DNA from 4 places in the Streptomyces sp. NPDC054786 genome. Region 3 is predicted to be linked to each of the others. Evidence: riboswitches for the same ligand, from Rfam matches in the RefSeq annotation. Region 3 holds a riboswitch; each other region holds the start of a gene.
The links. A riboswitch is a leader RNA that binds a small molecule or an ion and turns the genes downstream of it on or off. The one in region 3 is predicted to bind cobalamin.
Positions count from the first base shown of each region.

Region 1: linked by a shared signal. The riboswitch ahead of ACWGI6_RS12055 (ribonucleoside-diphosphate reductase subunit alpha) and the one ahead of ACWGI6_RS25895 (cobalamin biosynthesis protein) in region 3 are both predicted to bind cobalamin.
Region 2: linked by a shared signal. The riboswitch ahead of cobN (cobaltochelatase subunit CobN) and the one ahead of ACWGI6_RS25895 (cobalamin biosynthesis protein) in region 3 are both predicted to bind cobalamin.
Region 4: linked by a shared signal. The riboswitch ahead of thiI (tRNA uracil 4-sulfurtransferase ThiI) and the one ahead of ACWGI6_RS25895 (cobalamin biosynthesis protein) in region 3 are both predicted to bind cobalamin.

Region 1 covers NZ_JBSHAW010000011.1:131,338-136,301, reverse strand. Annotated here, with positions in the region: gene ACWGI6_RS12065 (DUF3311 domain-containing protein) at 120-380, shown strand; gene mctP (monocarboxylate uptake permease MctP) at 440-2,065, shown strand; cobalamin riboswitch at 2,304-2,455, shown strand; gene ACWGI6_RS12055 (ribonucleoside-diphosphate reductase subunit alpha) at 2,618-4,964, shown strand, end outside.
Region 2 covers NZ_JBSHAW010000039.1:76,783-81,746, reverse strand. Annotated here, with positions in the region: gene cobJ (precorrin-3B C(17)-methyltransferase) at 1-1,089, opposite strand, end outside; gene ACWGI6_RS29125 (precorrin-8X methylmutase) at 1,191-1,823, opposite strand; gene cobG (precorrin-3B synthase) at 1,906-3,264, opposite strand; cobalamin riboswitch at 3,397-3,556, shown strand; gene cobN (cobaltochelatase subunit CobN) at 3,595-4,964, shown strand, end outside.
Region 3 covers NZ_JBSHAW010000032.1:62,076-67,039, forward strand. Annotated here, with positions in the region: gene ACWGI6_RS25885 (putative cobaltochelatase) at 1-1,247, opposite strand, end outside; gene ACWGI6_RS25890 (cobyric acid synthase) at 1,318-2,859, opposite strand; gene ACWGI6_RS25895 (cobalamin biosynthesis protein) at 2,870-3,931, opposite strand; cobalamin riboswitch at 4,064-4,214, opposite strand; gene ACWGI6_RS25900 (hypothetical protein) at 4,419-4,862, shown strand; gene ACWGI6_RS25905 (caspase family protein) at 4,868-4,964, shown strand, end outside.
Region 4 covers NZ_JBSHAW010000004.1:84,516-89,479, reverse strand. Annotated here, with positions in the region: gene thiI (tRNA uracil 4-sulfurtransferase ThiI) at 1-1,136, opposite strand, end outside; cobalamin riboswitch at 1,290-1,508, opposite strand; gene ACWGI6_RS05180 (iron-containing alcohol dehydrogenase family protein) at 1,684-2,853, opposite strand; gene ACWGI6_RS05175 (NAD(P)-dependent oxidoreductase) at 2,919-3,854, opposite strand; gene ACWGI6_RS05170 (aldehyde dehydrogenase) at 3,967-4,964, opposite strand, start outside.

The DNA of each region.
Region 1 (4,964 bases), on a different contig from region 3:
GGGTGCCTCCGGGTGGATTCTTCATACCGATATGCGGACAGCTAGTGACGCGCGCCACGCCCCTGCCATAGATTTCCAGCCGATTACACAGGCAGCAGCCAGGGGACGGAGCCGCGGTCATGACACAGTCAGTCGAATCACCGGATCGCAGACAGGTGGTCACACCCACGCGGGTGATCGCCGGAGTCTGCCTGATCGCTCCGTTCGTGGCGATGCTGTGGGTGAGCTCGTACGCCAGGATCGAGCCGAAGCTCATCGGGATCCCGTTCTTCTACTGGTACCAGATGACGTGGGTGCTGATCTCGACCGTGCTCACGGTGGTCGCGTACAAGCTGGTGCAGCGTGAGCAGCGCGCCCGCAAGGGCGGTGTGGCCCGGTGACTCTCACCACGACAGCGGCGAGCACCTCCGAGGCTCTCGCCGCCTCCTCGACCAAGGGCATCAACGGCGTGGCCCTCGCCGTCTTCATCTTCTTCTTCCTCGCCGTGACGGTCATGGGGTTCCTGGCCGCCCGCTGGCGCAAGGCCGACCAGTCCGCCAGCCTCGACGAATGGGGGCTGGGCGGCCGCAGCTTCGGCACCTGGGTGACATGGTTCCTGCTGGGCGGTGACCTCTACACCGCGTACACCTTCGTGGCCGTCCCGGCGGCGATCTACGCGGCGGGAGCGGCCGGCTTCTTCGCCGTGCCGTACACGATCCTGGTGTACCCCCTCATCTTCACCTTCCTCCCCCGCCTCTGGTCGGTCTCGCACAAGCACGGCTACGTCACCACCTCCGACTTCGTGCGCGGCCGCTTCGACTCCAAGGGCCTGTCGCTGGCCGTGGCGCTCACCGGCATCCTCGCCACGATGCCGTACATCGCGCTCCAACTGGTCGGCATCCAGGCCGTCCTGGACGTGATGGGCATCGGCGGCGGCGAGCACACCAACTGGTTCGTCAAGGACCTGCCGCTGCTGATCGCCTTCGCCGTGCTGGCCGCGTACACCTACTCCTCGGGTCTGCGGGCACCGGCGCTGATCGCGTTCGTCAAGGACGGGCTGATCTACCTCGTCATCGCCGTCGCGATCATCTACATCCCGATCAAGCTGGGCGGCTTCGACGCGATCTTCGACACGGCCGGCAAGGCGCTCGCCCAGCCCGGCCCGGTCGCCGGCAAACCGCGTGGCGAGCTGATCAGCGGCCCCAACGCCCAATGGGGGTATGCGACCTTGGCGCTCGGCTCGGCGCTGGCGCTCTTCATGTACCCGCACTCGATCACCGCGACGCTGTCCTCGCGCAGCCGCAATGTGATCCGCCGCAACACCACCATCCTGCCGCTGTACTCCCTCATGCTGGGCCTGCTGGCGCTGCTCGGCTTCATGGCCATCAAGGCCGGCACGGACATCCAGGGCAACCCGCAGCTGGCCATCCCGCAGCTCTTCGAGGACATGTTCCCGAGTTGGTTCTCCGGCGTGGCGTTCGCCGCGATCGGCATCGGCGCGCTGGTGCCCGCGGCCATCATGTCCATCGCCGCGGCCAACCTCTTCACCCGCAACGTCTACAAGGACTTCCTCAAGCAGGACGCCACTCCCGAGCAGGAGCACAAGGTCGCCAAGCTGGTCTCGCTGCTGGTGAAGGTCGGCGCGCTGGTCTTCGTCCTCACCATGGACAAGACGATCGCGATCAACTTCCAGCTGCTGGGCGGCATCTGGATCCTGCAGACGATGCCGTCCCTGGTCGGCGGCCTGTTCACCCGCTGGTTCCACCGCTGGGCACTGCTGGGCGGCTGGGCGGTCGGCATGCTCTACGGCACGCTCGCGGCATATGGCGTCGCCAGTCCGACCCAGGCCCACTTCGGCGGCTCCAGCAAGGAGATCCCGGGCATCGGTGAAATCGGCTACATCGGCCTGACCGCCTTCGTCCTGAACGTCGTGGTGACGGTCGTCCTGACCATCGTCCTCAAGGCCGTCAACGCCCCCGAGGGCACCGACGCAACCAGCCCCGCCGACTACGCGGCAGACGCCGGCGACGAGGGCGTCGCCGCCGAACTGCCCCCCGCCACGGCAGGCGCACCGGCCGGCCACTGAACCACCGGCCCGCACACGGCTACGGGCCGCCACGTCCCCCGGGGCGCGGCGGCCCGTAGCCGTTTCCTGCCCCGGGGCGCGGCCCGTGACGGGCCGGCGAGCGCGGTCATGGAGCCCTCCGCTGCTGCCGCCGGACGGGACGAATTGCGTGCCGCAGGCCAGGGGGAGGCCACTGACAGGCACTGTGTGATCACTCACGACACACTAGATGTGGTGGTGCAAGTGAAGAGGCGCCACCACATGTATGCTCGACCTCGCTGTCGCCGCAGGGGAATCCGGTGGGAATCCGGAACTGTCCCGCAACGGTGTTGGAGCGGGCTCGGCCGGCCGGACAACGGCCCTGGCACGCGCCCGTGAAGTCCGAAGACCTGCCGACGGTACGCCCGCACCGCCATGGGTGCGGACGTCGATACGTCCGGGCCCCGAGGGTTGGGCCGGTGGACGCCGCGCGGTGTGCCCGCGCACCCCTGACCTTCACGGGGTGCCGCATGCCCGCGTGCGCCCGTCGCGTCCCTCTCCTCCTGGCCCCCGCCGAGTGAGGGAGAGCACCACGTGACCATCGCGTCAACGGAGCCCGCGTCAGACGCCGAGGTCGTGCCGCCCGCGGTGGCCACGCCTGCCGGTCCCGCCGACGGCGGACCGGGCGAGGACGGTCCGGGCGTCGCCCTGTTGCGCACCCTGACCGAGCTGACCGCGGACCTGACCGCGACCGACCCCGGCAAGGTGGCCGCCGCCGCGCTGCGCGGCCGGCACGCGGGCTCCGACGAGGCCGAACTGCGGTCGCTGGCCACGGACGCCGCCGCCGGTCTGATCGGTGACGAGCCGCAGTACTCCAAGCTCGCCGCGCGCCTGCTCACCCTTGCCATCGCGGAGGAGGCGGCCGGACAGGGGGCGGTCGCCTTCTCCGCCTCCGTCGAAACCGGCCACCGCGAGGGCCTGATCGCCGAGGAGACCGCGGAGCTCGTACGGACCCACACGGCCCGTCTGGACGCGCTGGTCGACAAGGCGCTGGCCGACGGTGCCGATGACCGGTTCGGCTACTTCGGACTGCGCACCCTGCACTCGCGCTACCTTCTGCGCCACCCCACCACCCGTCAGGTCATCGAGACCCCCCAGCACTTCCTGCTGCGGGTGGCCTGCGGCCTCGCCGAGGACCACAGCGAGCGCGCGCTGGACGAGGTCGCCGAGCTCTACCGCCTCACCAGCTCGCTGTCCTACCTCCCCTCCTCCCCCACCCTCTTCAACTCCGGTACCCGCCACCCGCAGATGTCGTCCTGCTATCTGCTGGACTCGCCGCTGGACGAGCTGGACTCGATCTACGACCGCTACCACCAGGTCGCGCGGCTCTCGAAGCACGCGGGCGGCATCGGCCTCTCCTACTCCCGCATCCGCGCCCGCGGTTCGCTGATCCGCGGCACCAACGGGCACTCCAACGGCATCGTGCCGTTCCTGCGCACCCTGGACGCCTCGGTCGCGGCCGTGAACCAGGGCGGCCGGCGCAAGGGCGCCGCCTGTGTCTACCTGGAGACCTGGCACGCCGACATCGAGGAGTTCCTGGAGCTGCGCGACAACACCGGTGAGGAGGCCCGCCGTACGCACAACCTGAACATCGCCCACTGGATCCCGGACGAGTTCATGCGCCGTGTGGAGGCGGACGCCGACTGGTCGCTGTTCTCGCCCTCGGACGCCCCGGAGCTGGTGGACCTGTGGGGCGACGCGTTCGACGCCGCCTACCGCAAGGCCGAGGCCGAGGGCCGGGCGCTCAAGCAGATCCCGGCCCGGGTGCTGTACTCCCGCATGATGCGCACCCTGGCGCAGACCGGCAACGGCTGGATGACGTTCAAGGACGCCGCCAACCGCACCGCCAACCAGACCGCCGAGCCCGGCAAGGTCGTGCACTCCTCCAACCTGTGCACCGAGATCCTGGAGGTGACGAACGACGGGGAGACCGCGGTCTGCAACCTGGGATCGGTGAACCTCGCGGCCCACCTGGGTGCCAACGGTGAGATGGACTGGGAGCGGCTGGACGCCACGGTCCGCACCGCCGTCACCTTCCTCGACCGTGTGGTGGACATCAACTTCTACCCGACCGAGCAGGCCGGGACCTCCAACTCCCGCTGGCGCCCGGTGGGTCTGGGCCTGATGGGCCTGCAGGACGTGTTCTTCCGGCTGCGGCTGCCCTTCGACTCGCCGGAGGCGCGGGAGCTGTCGACCCGGATCTCCGAGCGCATCATGCTCGCCGCGTACGAGGCGTCCGCCGACCTCGCCGAGCGGCACGGCCCGCACCCGGCGTGGTCCGCGACCCGCACCGCCCGTGGTGTGCTGCACCCGGACCACTACCCGAACGCCGAGCCCGGCTGGGCCGACCGCTGGGCGGCGCTGCGCTCCCGTATCGCCGTGACCGGCATGCGCAACTCCCTGCTGCTGGCGATCGCGCCGACCGCGACCATCGCCTCGATCGCGGGCGTGTACGAGTGCATCGAGCCGCAGGTCTCCAACCTCTTCAAGCGCGAGACGCTCTCCGGCGAGTTCCTCCAGGTCAACGCCTATCTGATCGAGGAGCTCAAGGCGCTGGGGCTGTGGGACGCACGGACCCGGGACGCACTGCGCGAGGCCAGCGGCTCGGTGCAGGACGTCAGCTGGATCCCGGCGGAGATCCGTGCGCTGTACCGCACGGCCTGGGAGATCCCGCAGCGCGCCCTGATCGACATGGCCGCGGCCCGTACGCCCTACCTCGACCAGAGCCAGTCGCTGAACCTCTTCATGGCGTCGCCGACCATCGGCAAGCTCAGCTCGATGTACGCCTACGCCTGGAAGCGCGGCATCAAGACGACGTACTACCTGCGCTCCCGCCCGGCGACCCGGATCGCGCAGTCCGCGCGCGGCGGCGCCGCCACCA
Region 2 (4,964 bases), on a different contig from region 3:
GCCGCGCCGGGCCAGGTCGAGGGCGAGTTCGGCGCGTTCGGACTCGACCTTGTTGTCGGAGGCGTGGCGGCGCTGGCCGGGACGTACCGGGACGCGGTCCAGGTAGGTGGTGTAGCCGACGAGGTCTTCGGCGGCGGCCAGGGCGCCGCGGGACTCAGGGGTCAGCCAGAGCGGGCCTGCCGGGCCGGTGCCGACGACGACCACTTCGCCGGGAGCGTCGGGTGACTCGGCCGGCTCGCCGGGCTCGTCGAGTGATGCGGCCAACTCGTCGGTGCTGTCCGGCGATGCGGCGAACTCGTCGGTGCTGTCCGGCGATGCGGCTACCTCGCCGGGACCGTCGGCCGACGTGGACTCGCGGGTGCTGCCGGGCGGCGCGGCCACCTCAGCCTCGGCGCGGGTGGCCATCGCCGACGGCGGCACGTCGGCGATGCGGCTCGGCACGACGCTGACGGAGAAGTACGGGACCGTCTCCGCGTCGATGTCCGCCAGCTTCCGCGTGCGCTCGCCGGGCATGGTGGCGCGCTCGACGTAGTGGGCCTCAGGCAGGCGGCCGGAGCGTTCCATGGCGCGGCGGACGGTGGGGAAGGTGCGGCCGAGCTTCATGACGACGGCGGTGTCGGTCGAGGCCAGACGGGCGGTCAGTTCCTCCTCCGGGAGCGTGCCGGGGAGGATCGTCAGGACCTCGTCGGCCTCGGCGAGCGGCCTGCCCAGGCGGGCCGCGGCGGCGCTGATGGAGGTGACGCCGGGGATGACCTCGGTCGGGTAGCGGTGGGCCAGCCGCTTGTGCATGTGCTGGTAGGAGCCGTAGAAGAGCGGGTCGCCCTCGGAGATGACGGCGACGGTGCGGCCGGCGTCGAGGTGGACGGCGAGGCGGGCGGCCGCGGACTCGTAGAACTCGTCCAGGGCGCCCCGGTAGCCGCCGGGGTGGTCGGTCGACTCGGTGGTGACCGGGTAGACCAGCGCCTCCTCGATGTGGTCGGCGCGCAGATGCCCGGCGGCGATGGAGCGCGCGATCGAGCGTCCGTGCCGGGCGCTGTGGTACGCGATGACGTCGGCGCCGGCGATGACGTCGACCGCCCGGACCGTCATGAGGGACGGGTCGCCGGGGCCGAGGCCGACCCCGTAAAGGCGGCCGGGGCCGGCCGTCGTCGCGACGCTGCCGTCACCGGTTGCCTGCTGCTCGCTCACGCTTACTCTTCCTCGCTTGCCATGGCGTTGATCGCGGCCGCGGCCATGGCGCTGCCGCCCCGGCGTCCGCGCACCACGATGTGGTCCAGCTTCGACGGATGGGCGATCAGCGCGTCCTTGGACTCGGCGGCGCCGATGAAGCCCACGGGTATGCCGATGACGGCGGCCGGGCGGGGCGCGCCTTCCTCGATCATTTCGAGGAACCGGAAGAGGGCGGTGGGGGCGTTGCCGAACGCGACCACGGCGCCTTCCAGCCGGTCCCGCCACAGCTCCAGGGCCGCGGCGCTGCGGGTGGTCCCCATCCGGGCGGCCAGGTCCGCGACCGACGGGTCGGCGAGGGTGCACAGCACCTCGTTGCCGGCCGGCAGCCGCTTACGGGTGACGCCGCTGGCGACCATGTTGGCGTCGCAGAGGATCGGCGCACCGGCGTGCAGCGCCTTGCGGGCGGCTGCCACCACGTCGGGGGTGAAGGCCAGATCGCGTACCAGGTCGACCATGCCGCAGGCGTGGATCATCCGGACCGCGACCTGGCTGACGTCGGCGGGCAGCCCGGCGAGGTCCGCCTCGGCGCGGATGGTGGCGAAGGACTGGCGGTAGATCGCCGCACCGTCCTTCTCGTAGTCGAACGCGGTCACTGTGGCCTCGGGGTTGTCGGGTGCGGGAGGGCTCGGGGGGCTCGGGTGATTCATGGGGTGGGGCATGGGGCTTCGGGGCGGTTCATGGAGCCGGGGGCGGGGCCGCCGCGGTGCGTGCGGCGGGCGGTGCGGTGTCCGGCCGTACCAGTGCTACCCGGTAGCCCTCCGCCGTGGCCAGCACGTCGACCCAGGTGCCGTGCGGGTGACCGCAGCGGCGTGCGCAGCCGGACCAGTACACGGGGAGACCCTCGGGAGCGAGGCCGGTGGGCGCGTTGTCCGGGACGGCCGGGCCGGTGGCGACGGCGGCCGTGGCGTCGGCGCGTACGTCGGTGAGGGACTTGGCACAGCCGGGGCGGCCCGTACAGGCGCCCAGGCGGCGCCAGGGGGAGGCCGGGTCGGTGATCAGTCCGGCGGTGGTGAGCTCCGCCAGCCGGCCGGGTGCCGCGGCGGCCGGCAGTCCGGGCAGGACGATGCCGCGCCACGGGGTGAGGCGCAGTGCGCCGGCGCCGTCGTCGGCGGCGATCGCGGTCAGCAGCCGCCATTGGGCCACCGACAGCCGGCCCAGCGGCGCCAGGACCGAGAGCGCCCGGTCGCCGTCGGGGCCCTCGACGATGCCGGGGGCGGAGGAGTCCGCATACGGCGGGGAGGTGCGGGTTCCGGGTGCGGGAGCCTCGGGCACGTACGCGGCCCCGATGCCCGCCGACCGCAGCGCGTCGGCCACGTCCAGGGCGCTCAGCCCGTGCCCGTCCGGGAGTTCGCGGACCCGCCAGGCGCCGCTGCCGCTCGCCCCGGCGGCGGTCAGGAAGGCCTCGGCGGCGGCGAGCGCGGCGCGCGGTACGTCCGGGCCGGCGATCCGCAGCGCCGCCGGATCGTCGCCGATCCGCAGCAGGGCGCTGCCCGCCGGGCCGGTCCGGTCCCCGTCCGGTTCTGCGAGCAAGCTCACATCTCCGCCGAGCGACGCCACATCGCCCCGTCCGTCGTCCACAACGAACAGGAAACGGCCGGAGAGGGCGGTCGCCGACTCGCTCGCACAGAGCAGTGCGTCCAGCTCACGGGCCCACCGTCGCACGTCAGAAGGGGTGTGCCGGTCCAGTCCGGCCAGCGGGGAGGCGAGGATGTTGCGGATGCGTTCGTGGCGCTCGGAGGGCAGCAGACCGGCGTCGCGCAGCAGACCGGCGAGCCGGGCGCCGCAGCCCTCCGCAAGTCCGCGGAGCTCGGCGTTGCCGCGGGAGGTGAGGGAGAGATGGCCGTCGCCGAGCAGCTCAGCGGCGTCGGCCAGGACATTTGCCTGACGGGCCGTCAAATCCCCGGCGGGTACCCGGATGCGGGCGAGATTGCCGTCGGCGGCCGTATGCAGCCGCAGCGCTCCCGGGCAGGCGTCACCGCGGTCGCGCAGAGGCGGTGCGGCGGCCTGCGGCCGTGTCGAGGGGGAGGGCGGCATGGCCGCGAGCATACCCACGGAGGTGGGCGCCGATCCGGGCCGGATCCGGCCATGCACCCGGCCCGCCGTGTGCACGCCCCCGTCCCGCCGCGGCCTGCCGGGAGGCCCGCTTACCTCGCCCGGCCACAGCCCTTACTATGCAGGTCGGTGGGTCGGCTGGCCCGCCGGACGCCAGCGACGGCGCAGGGTCCTACGGCCCTAGGGAGGAAGCCCGGTGAGAATCCGGCGCGGTCCCGCCACTGTGAACCCGGCCTGCCGGGCGAGCCAGGAACTCCCGCCGTCCTTACGACCACCCGGGGCGCGGACACCCCGAGGAAGGCCTGCGCTCGCATGCTTCTGCTGCTGTCGACCTCCGACACCGACCTGCTCAGTGCCCGCGCGGCCACGGGTCCCGTGCCGTACCGGCTCGCCAACCCCGCCCGTCTCGACGTCGCCGAGCTGCCCGCGCTGCTGGAGGGCTGCGACCTCGTCGTCGTGCGCCTCCTCGGGGGCATCCGCGCCTGGGAGGAGGGCCTGGAGGTGCTGCTCGCCGAGGACCAGCACCGGCCGGTCGTCGTGCTCACCGGTGAACAGGCCCCCGACGCCCAGCTCATGGAGCAGTCCACGGTCCCGGTCGGCATCGCGGCCGAGGCGCACGCCTACCTCGCGCACGGCGGGCCCGCCAACCTCGGCCAGCTCGCCCGCTTCCTCTCCGACACGGTGCTGCTGACCGGCCATGGCTTCGAGCCGCCCGCGCCCGCCCCCAGCTGGGGCCCGCTGGAGTGGGAAGCCCGCAACGAGACCGGCCCGCTGATCGCCGTGCTCTACTACCGCGCCCACCACATGAGCGGCAACACCGGCTTCGTACGGACCCTGTGCGAGCAGATCGAGGCGGCGGGCGGCCGTGCCCGCCCCCTCTTCGTCGCCTCCCTCCGCGCCCCCGAGCCGGAGCTGATCGAGGAGCTGCGGGCCGCCGACGCCCTGGTCACCACGGTCCTCGCCGCGGGCGGCAGCAAGCCCGCGGAGGCCTCCGCCGGCGGCGATGACGAGTCCTGGGACGCGGGCGCGCTGGCCGCCCTCGACGTACCGATCCTCCAGGCCCTGTGCCTGACCGGGCCGCGCAGCGCCTGGGAGGAGAGCGACGAGGGGCTGTCGCCGCTGGACGCCGCCTCGCAGATCGCCGTCCCCGAGTTCGACGGCCGGCTGATCACCGTTCCGTTCTCCTTCAAGGAGGTCGACGAGGACGGTCTGCCGGTGTACGTGGCCGACGCCGAGCGCGCCGCCCGGGTCGCCGGCATCGCCGTCCGGCACGCCCGGCTGCGCCACATCCCGGCCGCCGAGAAGCGCCTCGCCCTGGTGCTGTCCGCGTACCCGACCAAGCACTCCCGGATCGGCAACGCGGTCGGCCTGGACACCCCCGCCAGCGCCGTCGCGCTGCTGCGCCGTCTGCAGGCCGACGGCTATGACTTCGGCACCGAAGAGGTTCCCGGCCTCGTGTCCGGCGACGGCGACGAGCTGATCTACGCCCTCATCGAGGCCGGCGGCCACGACCAGGAGTGGCTGACCGAGGAGCAGCTCGCCCGCAACCCGGTCCGTATCCCGGCCGCCGACTACAAGCGCTGGTACGCCACGCTCCCGCAGGAACTGCGGGACTCCGTCGAGCAGCACTGGGGGCCGCCGCCCGGCGAGATGTTCGTCGACCGCAGCCGCAACCCCGACGG
Region 3 (4,964 bases):
GGCTGTTCCCGGGGCTGCTCGGGGGCCTCGGGAGCCGGGGGCGCCTCCCCCTCCTGCTGGTGCGGGAGTTCGGGGCTCTGCGTCAGGGGCGGCTCCTGCGGCCCGCCGTCCGCGCCGTCCTGCGGTGGCTGTCCGCCGCCGTCCGGCCCGCCCCCGTCGGGGCCGCCGTCCGGCCCGTCCGGGTCCGGATCGTCCTCGCCGTCCGTGCCCTCGTCCGCCCCGCCGAACTCCTCCAGCGTCTGGTCGAGCTTGTCCTCGTCCAGGCCGGGCGCGTCGAAGGGATTACGGCGCCGGCGGTGCGGCAGCGCCAGCAGCGCCGCCTGACGTACGTCCTCCTCCAGGACAGCGGTCCGCCCCGCCCACGCGGCCAGCGCCGTGGCGGTGCGCGCCATCACGATGTCCGCGCGCATTCCGTCCACCTCGAACGCCGCGCAGGTCGCCGCGATCTGCCGCAGCGGCGCATCGCCCAGCGTCACGTCCGGCAGCAACTCCCGTGCCGCGGTGATGCGGTGGCGCAGCTCGTCCTCCTCGGCCGCCCAGCGTGCCGCGAAGCCGGCCGGGTCGGCGTCGTACGCCAGCCGGCGCCGGACCACCGCCACCCGCTGGTCGGGCTCGCGTGAGGCGGCGACCTCGACCGTGAGTCCGAAGCGGTCCAGCAGCTGCGGCCGCAGCTCGCCCTCCTCGGGGTTCATGGTGCCGACGAGCAGGAAGCGGGCCGCATGCCGCACGGACACGCCCTCGCGCTCCACGTACGAGGCGCCCATGGCGGCCGCGTCCAGCAGCAGGTCCACCAGGTGGTCGTGGAGGAGGTTGACCTCGTCGACGTAGAGGATGCCGCGGTGCGCATCCGCCAGCAGGCCCGGCTCGAAGGCCTTCACGCCCTCCGACAGCGCCCGCTCGATGTCCAGCGCGCCGACGAGCCGGTCCTCCGAGGCGCCGACGGGCAGTTCGACCATCCGCGTCGGGCGGTCCTCGACGGCACCCGCCTCGTGCGGCCCGTCCGGGCAGCCGGGGTCGGGCGCGTCCGGGGCACAGGCGAAGCGGCAGCCGCTGATCACGTCCACGTGCGGCATCAGCGCCGACAGCGCACGCACGGCGGTGCTCTTGGCGGTGCCCTTCTCCCCGCGGACCAGCACACCGCCCACTGCGGGGCTCACCGCGTTCAGCAGCAGCGCCAGCCGCAGATCGTCCATCCCGACCACCGCGGTGAAGGGGTACTGCTGGGTCGTGTTGTGAGCGGTTGTCATGCTGTGTCGTCCTCCACGTCGTCGGCCGGCCGGATCTTCTGCGTCTGTCGCGGTCCTCCACTGCGTACCCTCATGGCGCCCCCGGAGGCACGAACGGCAGCCCTTCCGGTACGCCCTCCTCGATCAGCCGCAGCAGGGCGCCGGTGTCCGCGTGCTCCTCGATCAGATCGCCCAGCCGGTCCAGCTGCTCCTCGCGCAGGGTGGCGAAGCTGGTGCCGGGGGCCGGTACGAAGGCCCGGCCCGCGTCCACCGCGACCCGCCGCAGGAAGGCCCGCCGGAAGCCGTCGCTCTCCAGCGAGCCGTGCCAGTGCGTGCCCCATACGGAGCCGGTTCGGCACCCGTCCAGGAACTCCTCGTCCCCGCCGGTCACTTCGGCGACCCCGTGGTGGATCTCGTAGCCCGCCACCGGCTCGCCCAGCGCCTCGCCGACCGGCCGCGCCAGGGTCTTCTCCGCCGCGAACCGCACGCGTACGGGCAGCAGCCCCAGCCCGTCGACCGCGCCCGCCTTCGACTCGACGTCGTCCTCGATGCGCTCGCCCAGCATCTGGAAGCCGCCGCAGATGCCCAGCACCGGGCGGCCCTCGGCGGCCCGCCGGGCGACCGCGTCCGCCAGCCCGCGCTCGCGCAGCCACTGCAGCGCCCGGACCGTGCCGCGGGTCCCCGGCAGCACCACCAGGTCCGCATCGGCCAGCTCCTCGGCCCGGTCCACGAACCGCACCACCACGCCCGGCTCCGCGGCGAGCGCGTCCACGTCCGTGAAGTTCGACATCAGCGGCACGGCGGCGACCGCCACCCGCAGCACCTGGGCGCCGTGCGGCGGCGCCACCACGCTCTCGCGCACCGCACCGCGCAGGGACACCCGCAGACCGTCCTCCTCGTCGATGCCCAGACCGTGCGAGAAGGGCAGTACGCCCAGCGTCTGCCGCCCGGTGAGACCGCGCAGCATCTCCAACCCCGGCTCCAGCAGCGTGACATCGCCCCGGAACTTGTTGACGAGATACCCCGCGACCAGCGCCTGGTCCTCCTTGGACAGCAGCGCGGTGGTGCCGAAGAAGGAGGCGAACACCCCGCCGCGGTCGATGTCGCCGACCACCACCACCGGGATCCGGGCGGCCCGCGCAAGGCCCATGTTCACGATGTCGGTCCGCCGCAGATTGATCTCGGCGGGGCTGCCGGCGCCCTCGCAGATCACCGCGTCGTGGGTACGCCGCAGCTCCTGGAGGCAGTCGGTGACCGTGCCGAGCAACTGCTCCTGGCGCCCCGCGTGGTAGCCCCGGGCGCTGAGCTCGCCCACCGGCTTCCCCAGCAGCACCACCTGGCTGCTGCGGTCGCTGCCGGGCTTGAGCAGTACGGGGTTCATCAGCGCGGTCGGCTCCACCCGCGCCGCGGCGGCCTGCATCGCCTGGGCCCGTCCGATCTCAGCGCCCTCGCGCGTGACGAACGAATTCAGCGACATGTTCTGCGCCTTGAACGGCGCCACCCGCACGCCCTGGCGGGCCAGCCAGCGGCAGATGCCCGCCGTCACCACGCTCTTGCCGGCGTCGGACGTCGTACCGGCCACCAACAGGCCACCGCCGACGGCTCCACCGGATGCCTTCAACCGCCCGTTCACCGGGTCCTCCTCATGCGCCGGGACCCCGGCTGTCGTGAGCCGTACGCGCCACCGCACGTGCGGCCCTGCGCGTCACTGCGCCTGCGGCCGGGCGGGTGGGGCGCAACAGGGCCCGCCGTAGCGCGCCGGCCGCCGGCCGCGCCGCCACCGTCGTCACCAGCGCCAGCACGCTCACCCGGCGCGAGAGCCGCACGGCCCGGTCGATGTCGGGCACCGCGACCGGCGGCGCCCCGTCGTTGAGCACCGGACGGTGTTCCACCCGCCCGCCGTACGCCAGCGTGCCGCCCAGCCGGACACCCAGCGCGCCCGCGAACGAGGCCTCCACGGGGCCCGCGTTGGGGCTCGGGTGCGCGCCGCCGTCCGCCCGCCAGGCCCGCAGCGCACCGCGCCGGTCGGGGCCCGCGAGCACGGTGAGCGCGGCGGTCAGCCGGGAGCCGGGCCAGCCGGCGAGGTCGTCGAGCCGGGCCGAGGCCCAGCCGAAGCGGCGGTGGCGCGGCGACTTGTGCCCCACCATCGCGTCCAGGGTGTTCACCGCCCGGAACGCCACCAGGCCGGGCACCCCGCCCAGCGCGCCCCAGACCAGGGCGCCCACCACGGCATCCGAGGTGTTCTCGGCGACCGACTCCACCACCGCGCGGGCCATCTGGGGCCCGTCCAGCGCCTGTGGATCGCGCCCGCACAGATGCGGCAGCCGCTCCCGCGCCACGTCCAGGTCGCCCGCCGTCAGCGCACCGCCGACGGCGCGGGCCTCGCGGCCGAGCGAGGTGCCGCCCAGCACGGCCCAGACCGTCGCCGCGGTCAGCGCGATCCGGGCTCCGCCGCGCAGCGGAGCCGGGGCGGCGGCCCGTACCGCGCGCTGCAGCAGCGCGGCACCGGCGGCGGCACCGCCCGCACACAGCACGGCGTGAGCCGCCCCGTATCCGCGGTGATCGCGCCACAGTCGGCGCTCGACGGCGCCCGCGGCCCGGCCGAAGGCGGCCACCGGATGGCCGCGCCGCGGGTCCGCCGCGATCAGGTCACCGAGGAAGCCGAGGGCCGCGCCGCACGCATATCCCGCGTGTTCGCCGCGCATCGGATCAGACCGCCGCCCTGGCGTGCCGAAGGGGCCCTGCGGCAGCGGGCAGTGGAGATCTCGAAGGGCGGCCGGGCATGGCGGTATGTCCTCACTCAGGGTCCGCGCCCTGGCTCGACGTGACGGCGACAAGAGTCTCCTGGCTCCCGGATCGGCGAGTCCTCCGGCCTTCCAGTCCCTGCGTACGTCATCGGACGTACGCGAGGCGGACCGTGGCCTTCGCTGGAGGAACGCTCCCCGGTGACAGTGGCGGGACCGCGCCGGATTCTCACCGGACTTCCTCATCTGTCGCCGAATGGCTCCGGCAGTCCACCACGCCCCGCGAATGCCCGTCAACTCACCCTTGACCTGCGACGCTGCCCTGTGGCACGCCCTGTGGTGCACGCCACAGCGTGGCAGTCGTGTCACAGACGGTTGCCTGCGCCCCTGATCTCACGTCACTATCTGGTGCACGGCGGCGATGGGGCCGCCGGAAGGGGGCCGGGGGATGACGCAGCGCGCTGACCGCCACGAGATCCGCATCAGGATCACGGGCACGAACAATCCTGAACAGGACATCGAGGACCTCAAGGCGTGGCTGGAGCGCGAGCCGTGGCTGGACCGGCGCCGGCACGACTGGGAGCTGCGGCCACGGCCGGCGGACGAGAGCGACGACGGCCCCCGCGACATGGCCCTCGGTGTCGACGATCTGATCCTGGTCATCGTCGGCGCCGTCGCCGCCGAAGTCACCAAAAGTCTCAGCATCGCCCTGCAGGAGTGGCTGCGACGGCGCCGGGAGGAACGCGACACCGGCGAACGGCCCGCCGTCGCGGTCGGGGGCGGCGACGGGGACCTGCACGCGCTCGGCGACGCGGGGCCGGGCGCCGTGGCCCCCGAACGCCCCGATCCCGGCAGCCCGGCGGACGAGAGCGGCAGCACCGCAGGGGACTGAGCCGGATGTCCGAATACGACGCACGGGGCAAGGTCAACCGGGCGCTGCTGATCTGTGTCGACGACTACCGCACGCTGCGCCCGCTGCCCGCGGTGAAGGACA
Region 4 (4,964 bases), on a different contig from region 3:
GTCAGTCCGGCCCGGAGGGAGACCCGGGACGGTGCGAGGAGCTTGCAGCAGTCCTCGTCCGGCAGCACGGAGATCTCCGCGGTGCCGATGGACCGGGCCTCGTCGATGATCTCCTGTTTCTCCCAGCCGACCAGCGGCCGCAGCACCGGCAGGGCGGCGGCCTCGTCGACGGCGGCCATGTTCGCCAGGGTCTGGCTGGCCACCTGTCCCAGGCTGTCACCCGTCACCAGGGCCTCCGCTCGGGTCCGGCCCGCCAGCGCGGAGGCGGCACGGACCATCAGCCGTCGTTGCGCGACGACCTGGAGCCTGCCGGCCCCCGCGATGGCCAGTTGCTTCTGGGCGTGGCCGAGCGCGATGACATGCAGCCGCCCACCGGGCTGGTAGCGGTTGAGTTCCCGGGCGAGGGCGTAAGCCTTGTACACGGAAGCGGCGTTCGTGTACGGAGCGCCGGTGAAGTGGACGAAGTCGCAACTCAGTCCGCGACGCATCGCCCGGTAGGCCGCCACCGGCGAGTCGTACCCGCCGGAGAGCAGCACCAGGGCACGTCCGCCGGAACCGACGGGGAGTCCGCCAGGCCCCTGGTGACGGATCCAGGAGAGATAGCTCTCCTTGCGGTCGATCTCGACCGAGACCCGCACGTCCGGGCTGGTGAGGTTCACCGGCACGGGCCCCAGGGCCTCCTGGACGCGTGCCCCGAGAAAGCGCTCGAACTGCGACGAGGTCATCTCGAAGGTCTTGTCCCGGCGCTTGACCCGCACGGCGAAAGTGATTCCGGGTCGCTCGGCACGGGCGCCGGCCAGCGCTTCCACGGCTGCCTCGGTGAGGTCCGTAACGGTGCTCGGGACGCGCAGGGCGGGCTCCACCGAGTTGAACCCGATCACCCGTCGGGCGCGCTCCACGAGGACATCCAGAGGGACCTCGCCGCCGAGCACGGTCACGCTCTGGCCGGACTTGATCCACGTGGAGCCGCCGACGTCCCGCAGCGCGCGGCGGAGGTTGTCGTGCAGCCGCTCGGTGAACAGGTGCCGATTGCGGCCCTTGAGGAAGATCTCACCATGCTTGAGCAGGACACAGGGCCCGCTCGGGCGGGGCGTACTGGGGGAAGGGACGGAGGGAACGCTCGCTTCGCCGGGCACGAAACTCTCCTTCGCGAGTCGTCGTGAGGACCGGTGCCGGGCCGCGAACGGGATGCGGGCCCGCCCCGCGCACCACGGGCACGGTGGGGTGAAACGCACCACTCGCTCGGCGGTCCCGCTACCGGGTCGCCATGGAGGCGTGCGTGGTGATCGCACCGCGCACGAGCAGTGGCAGGTCTTCGGACTCGTGGGCACATCCCGGAGGACGGGACGCCTACTGGCCGTCGCTTCCCAGGTCACACGCGGACCCAGTGCTTCATGACGGCGGTCGTTCCCACTCACCGCTGCGAGGCAGTCCCGGACTTCCACCGGGTTCCCTCTTGCGACACCCCGTCTGGCGGGCGGGGTGAACCAGCTGCGGGTCCAGGGTAGACAAGGTGGCGCGCGGCCCGTGAACGAGGCGCAGCTCGACCGGCCCCAACCGTCGACCGGCGCGAGCCGTGCCGCCCCCTTGTCCGAGGAACAGCGAGGGGGCGGGGTCGCGCCGCGGGCCTCGCAGCCCGGGGACGAAACTCCGCATCCGCCTCCCGCGATCCCGCGCCGCCCGTCAGTACACCCGGGTGAGGATCTCCAGCACCTCCGCCTCGCTCGGCAGCAGCGGAGCGTTCTTGGTCACCGCGTCCGCGACCGCTCCCGCGGCGATGGCCGGCAGCATTGCGCGGTCGGCGCCCAGTTCGCGCAGGGGCCGCTTGAGGTCCAGTGTTCCGGAGATCTCGCGCACGGCCTGCACCGTGGCCCGTGCCCAGTCGCCGTCCGCGGGCGGGGTGCGGCGCATGGCCCGTCCCACCTGCTCGAACGCGTCCCGGGCCGCCGGAGCGCTGAACACCATGACCTCCTCCAGTACGGCGGCCAGGGCTACTCCGTGCGGGGTTCCGGTGTGAGCGGTGAGCGCGTGGCCGATTCCGTGGACGAGGCCGAGTCCGGAGAGGGTGAGGGCCTGGCCGGCGAGGTGGGCACCCAGCATCAGTGCGGCGCGGGCGTCGAGGTCCGAGCCGTCCCGGTACGCAGTGGGCAGCGCGCCGCTCACCATCGTCACGGCCTGCGTGGCGTAGGCGACGGAGACCGGGTTCGCGCCGCGTGAGGCCAGCGACTCGATGCCGTGGACGAGTGCGTCGATGCCGGTGGCGGCGGTGGCCGGGGCGGGCAGACCGAGCGTCAACTCAGGGTCCAGCAGGGCGATTCGGGGCTTCACGGAAGGGTGACCGAGGTACACCTTGCGGCAGGCTTCGGCGTCCTCGATCACCCCGAAGCCGTTGGTCTCCGCCCCCGTGCCGGACGTGGTGGGGATCGCGATGAGCGGGAGTCCGTCGGCCGCTTCCCATAGACGGCCGGCGTCGGCGGCTACCGCGTCCGGATTGCCGACGAGCAGGGAGATGCCCTTCGCCGCGTCGAGAACGGAGCCGCCGCCGAGTGCGACCACCGCGGCCGGGCCGAAGGCGCGAGCCCGCCTGGCGCCCGCGTCGACGTCGCCGGTGGAGGGGTTGGGCGCCACCTCGTCGTGAACGGCGTACTCGATCCCGCCGGAGTCGAGGATCTTCAGGACGCGTTCGACGACGCCCGCTGCGCGCAGACCCCGGTCGGTGACGACGAAGGCGCGGTGCCGGCCCGTGGTCGTGATCAGCTCGGGGAGCCGGCCGATGTGTCCGGGCCCGAACTCGATGCGGCAGATGGGGTCGATGCTCAGCGGCGCGAGGCTGTCGCGCTGAGGAGAGGCCATGGGTGCGGCTCCTGAGGTGGGTGAGTGTGAGCGTGGGAGCGTGTCCGGCGGTGCCTTCCGGCGGCTCAGAGCACCAGTGCCGCGTCGTCCAGCGCGGCGGCCGGATTCGGCAGACGGAACTCCCGGCCGGCGAGGGACTCGTAGAGGCGGACGGGGCTCATCTCGCCCGCGAGGTCGCCGTGCTCGGCCTTGGCGCGGCGGTAGATCTGCTCGACCAGGGCCGACAGCTCGGTGGACACACCCAGGTCCCGGCCGAGGTCGATGGCGAGCCCCAGGTCCTTGCAGGCGAGTGCCATCGCGAACGAGTCGTCGTAGTCACCGTCGGCGAGCACGCACATGATGTCGCTCTCCAGGAAGTTCGAGGCGGCCGGGCTGGCGAGCAGCGAGCTGCGCAGCACCCCCAGGTCGACGCCCGCCTTCACGCCCATGGCGAGCACCTCGGAGGTGGCGACCAGATGGCTGAACCACAACAGGTTGATCATGAGCTTGACGCTGTATCCGGCGCCGATCGGGCCGACGTGCAGGATCCGGTCGGGGTCACCCATGGCTTCGAGGACCGGCAGCGCGATCCGGAAGTCGTCGTCCGCGCCACCGGCGAAGATCTGCAGCATGCCGGCCTCGGCGCCCCGGGCCATCCCGCTGACCGGCGCGTCGAGTCGGCGCACGCCCCGGGCATCGAGGACCTCGGCGGCTACTCGTTCGGCGGCCGCGGGCGTCGACGTCGACATGTCGATCCACAGCGCGCCCGGCGCCAGCGCCTGCGCCGCACCGCCGCGCAGCAGCACCTCCTCGACGATCCGCGGGTTGGGCAGCATGGTGAGCAGCAGCTCCGCGCCCTCGGCGCAGGCGGCGGGGGAGTCGGCCCAGGTGGCGCCGAGCGCGAGATGTTCGGCGGCCGCCTCGGGCCGGGTGTCGTGCACGGTGACCAGGTGTCCCGCGTGAATCAGATGGCGGGCCATGTGGCGACCCATATTGCCCAGGCCGATGAAACCGATCCTCATCGTTGTCCTCGCTGCGGTGAGAAGAGAAGAAGGGAGAAGAGAGAAGGAGGGAGAGGGGAGAAGGGGGGCGGCGAAAGGGGAAAGAGGGGGTGGGAGGGAGAGGGGCCCGTGTTCAGTCCCCGAGGTTGATCCAGGTGGTTTTGAGTGCGGTGTACGCGTCCAGCGCGTGCAGGGACTTGTCGCGGCCCGCGCCGGTGGCCTTGAAGCCGCCGAAGGGAGTGATGACGTCGCTGGCATCGAAGGTGTTGATCCAGACGGTGCCGGCCCGAAGGCGCCTGGCCGTGCGGTGGGCGACGGCGATGTCCCGCGTCCAGACCGAGGCGACGAGTCCGAAGTCCGTCTGGTTGGCGAGGCGTACGCCCTCGTCGACGTCTCCGTCGTAGGTCACCACGGCGAGGACCGGGCCGAAGATCTCCTCCTGGCCGACGGCGGAGGTGTTCGCCACCCCGTTCAGCACGGTCGGTTCGATGTAGCTGCCGCCGGACTCGGTGAGGGTGCGTCCGCCGCCGAGGAGGACGGTCGCGCCGTCCTCCCTGCCGCGTGCGATATAGCCGAGGATCTTGGCCAGCTGGTCCTCGTCGACGATCGGGCCCATGACGGTGGCCGGGTCGAGCGGGTCGCCGACCCGGAAGGTTGCGGCGGTGATCCGGCGAACGGCCTCCAGGAGCCGTTCCTTCACGGAGGCGTGTACGACGACCCGGGAACCCGCGTTGCAGGTCTGGCCCGCGTTGTAGAAGATCCCCCAGGCCACGGCGGAGGCGGCGGCCTCGATGTCGGCGTCCGCCAGGACGAGCTGCGGGGACTTGCCGCCGGCCTCGACGGCGACCTGCTTGCCGTTGGACTCGCCCGCGTACACCTGGAAGAGCCGCGCCACCTCCGCCGAGCCGGTGAAGGCGATCTTGTCGACCTCGGGGTGACGGCCGAGCGCCTGCCCCGCCACCTCGCCCCGCCCGGGGATCACGTTGAACACGCCGTCGGGCAGTCCGGCCTCGCTGCCGAGCGCGGCCAGGCGCAGGGCGGCCAGCGAGGTCTGTTCGGCGGGCTTCAGAACGACGCTGTTGCCGGTGGCGAGCGCCGGGCCCAGCTTCCAACTGGCGATCAGCAGCGCGT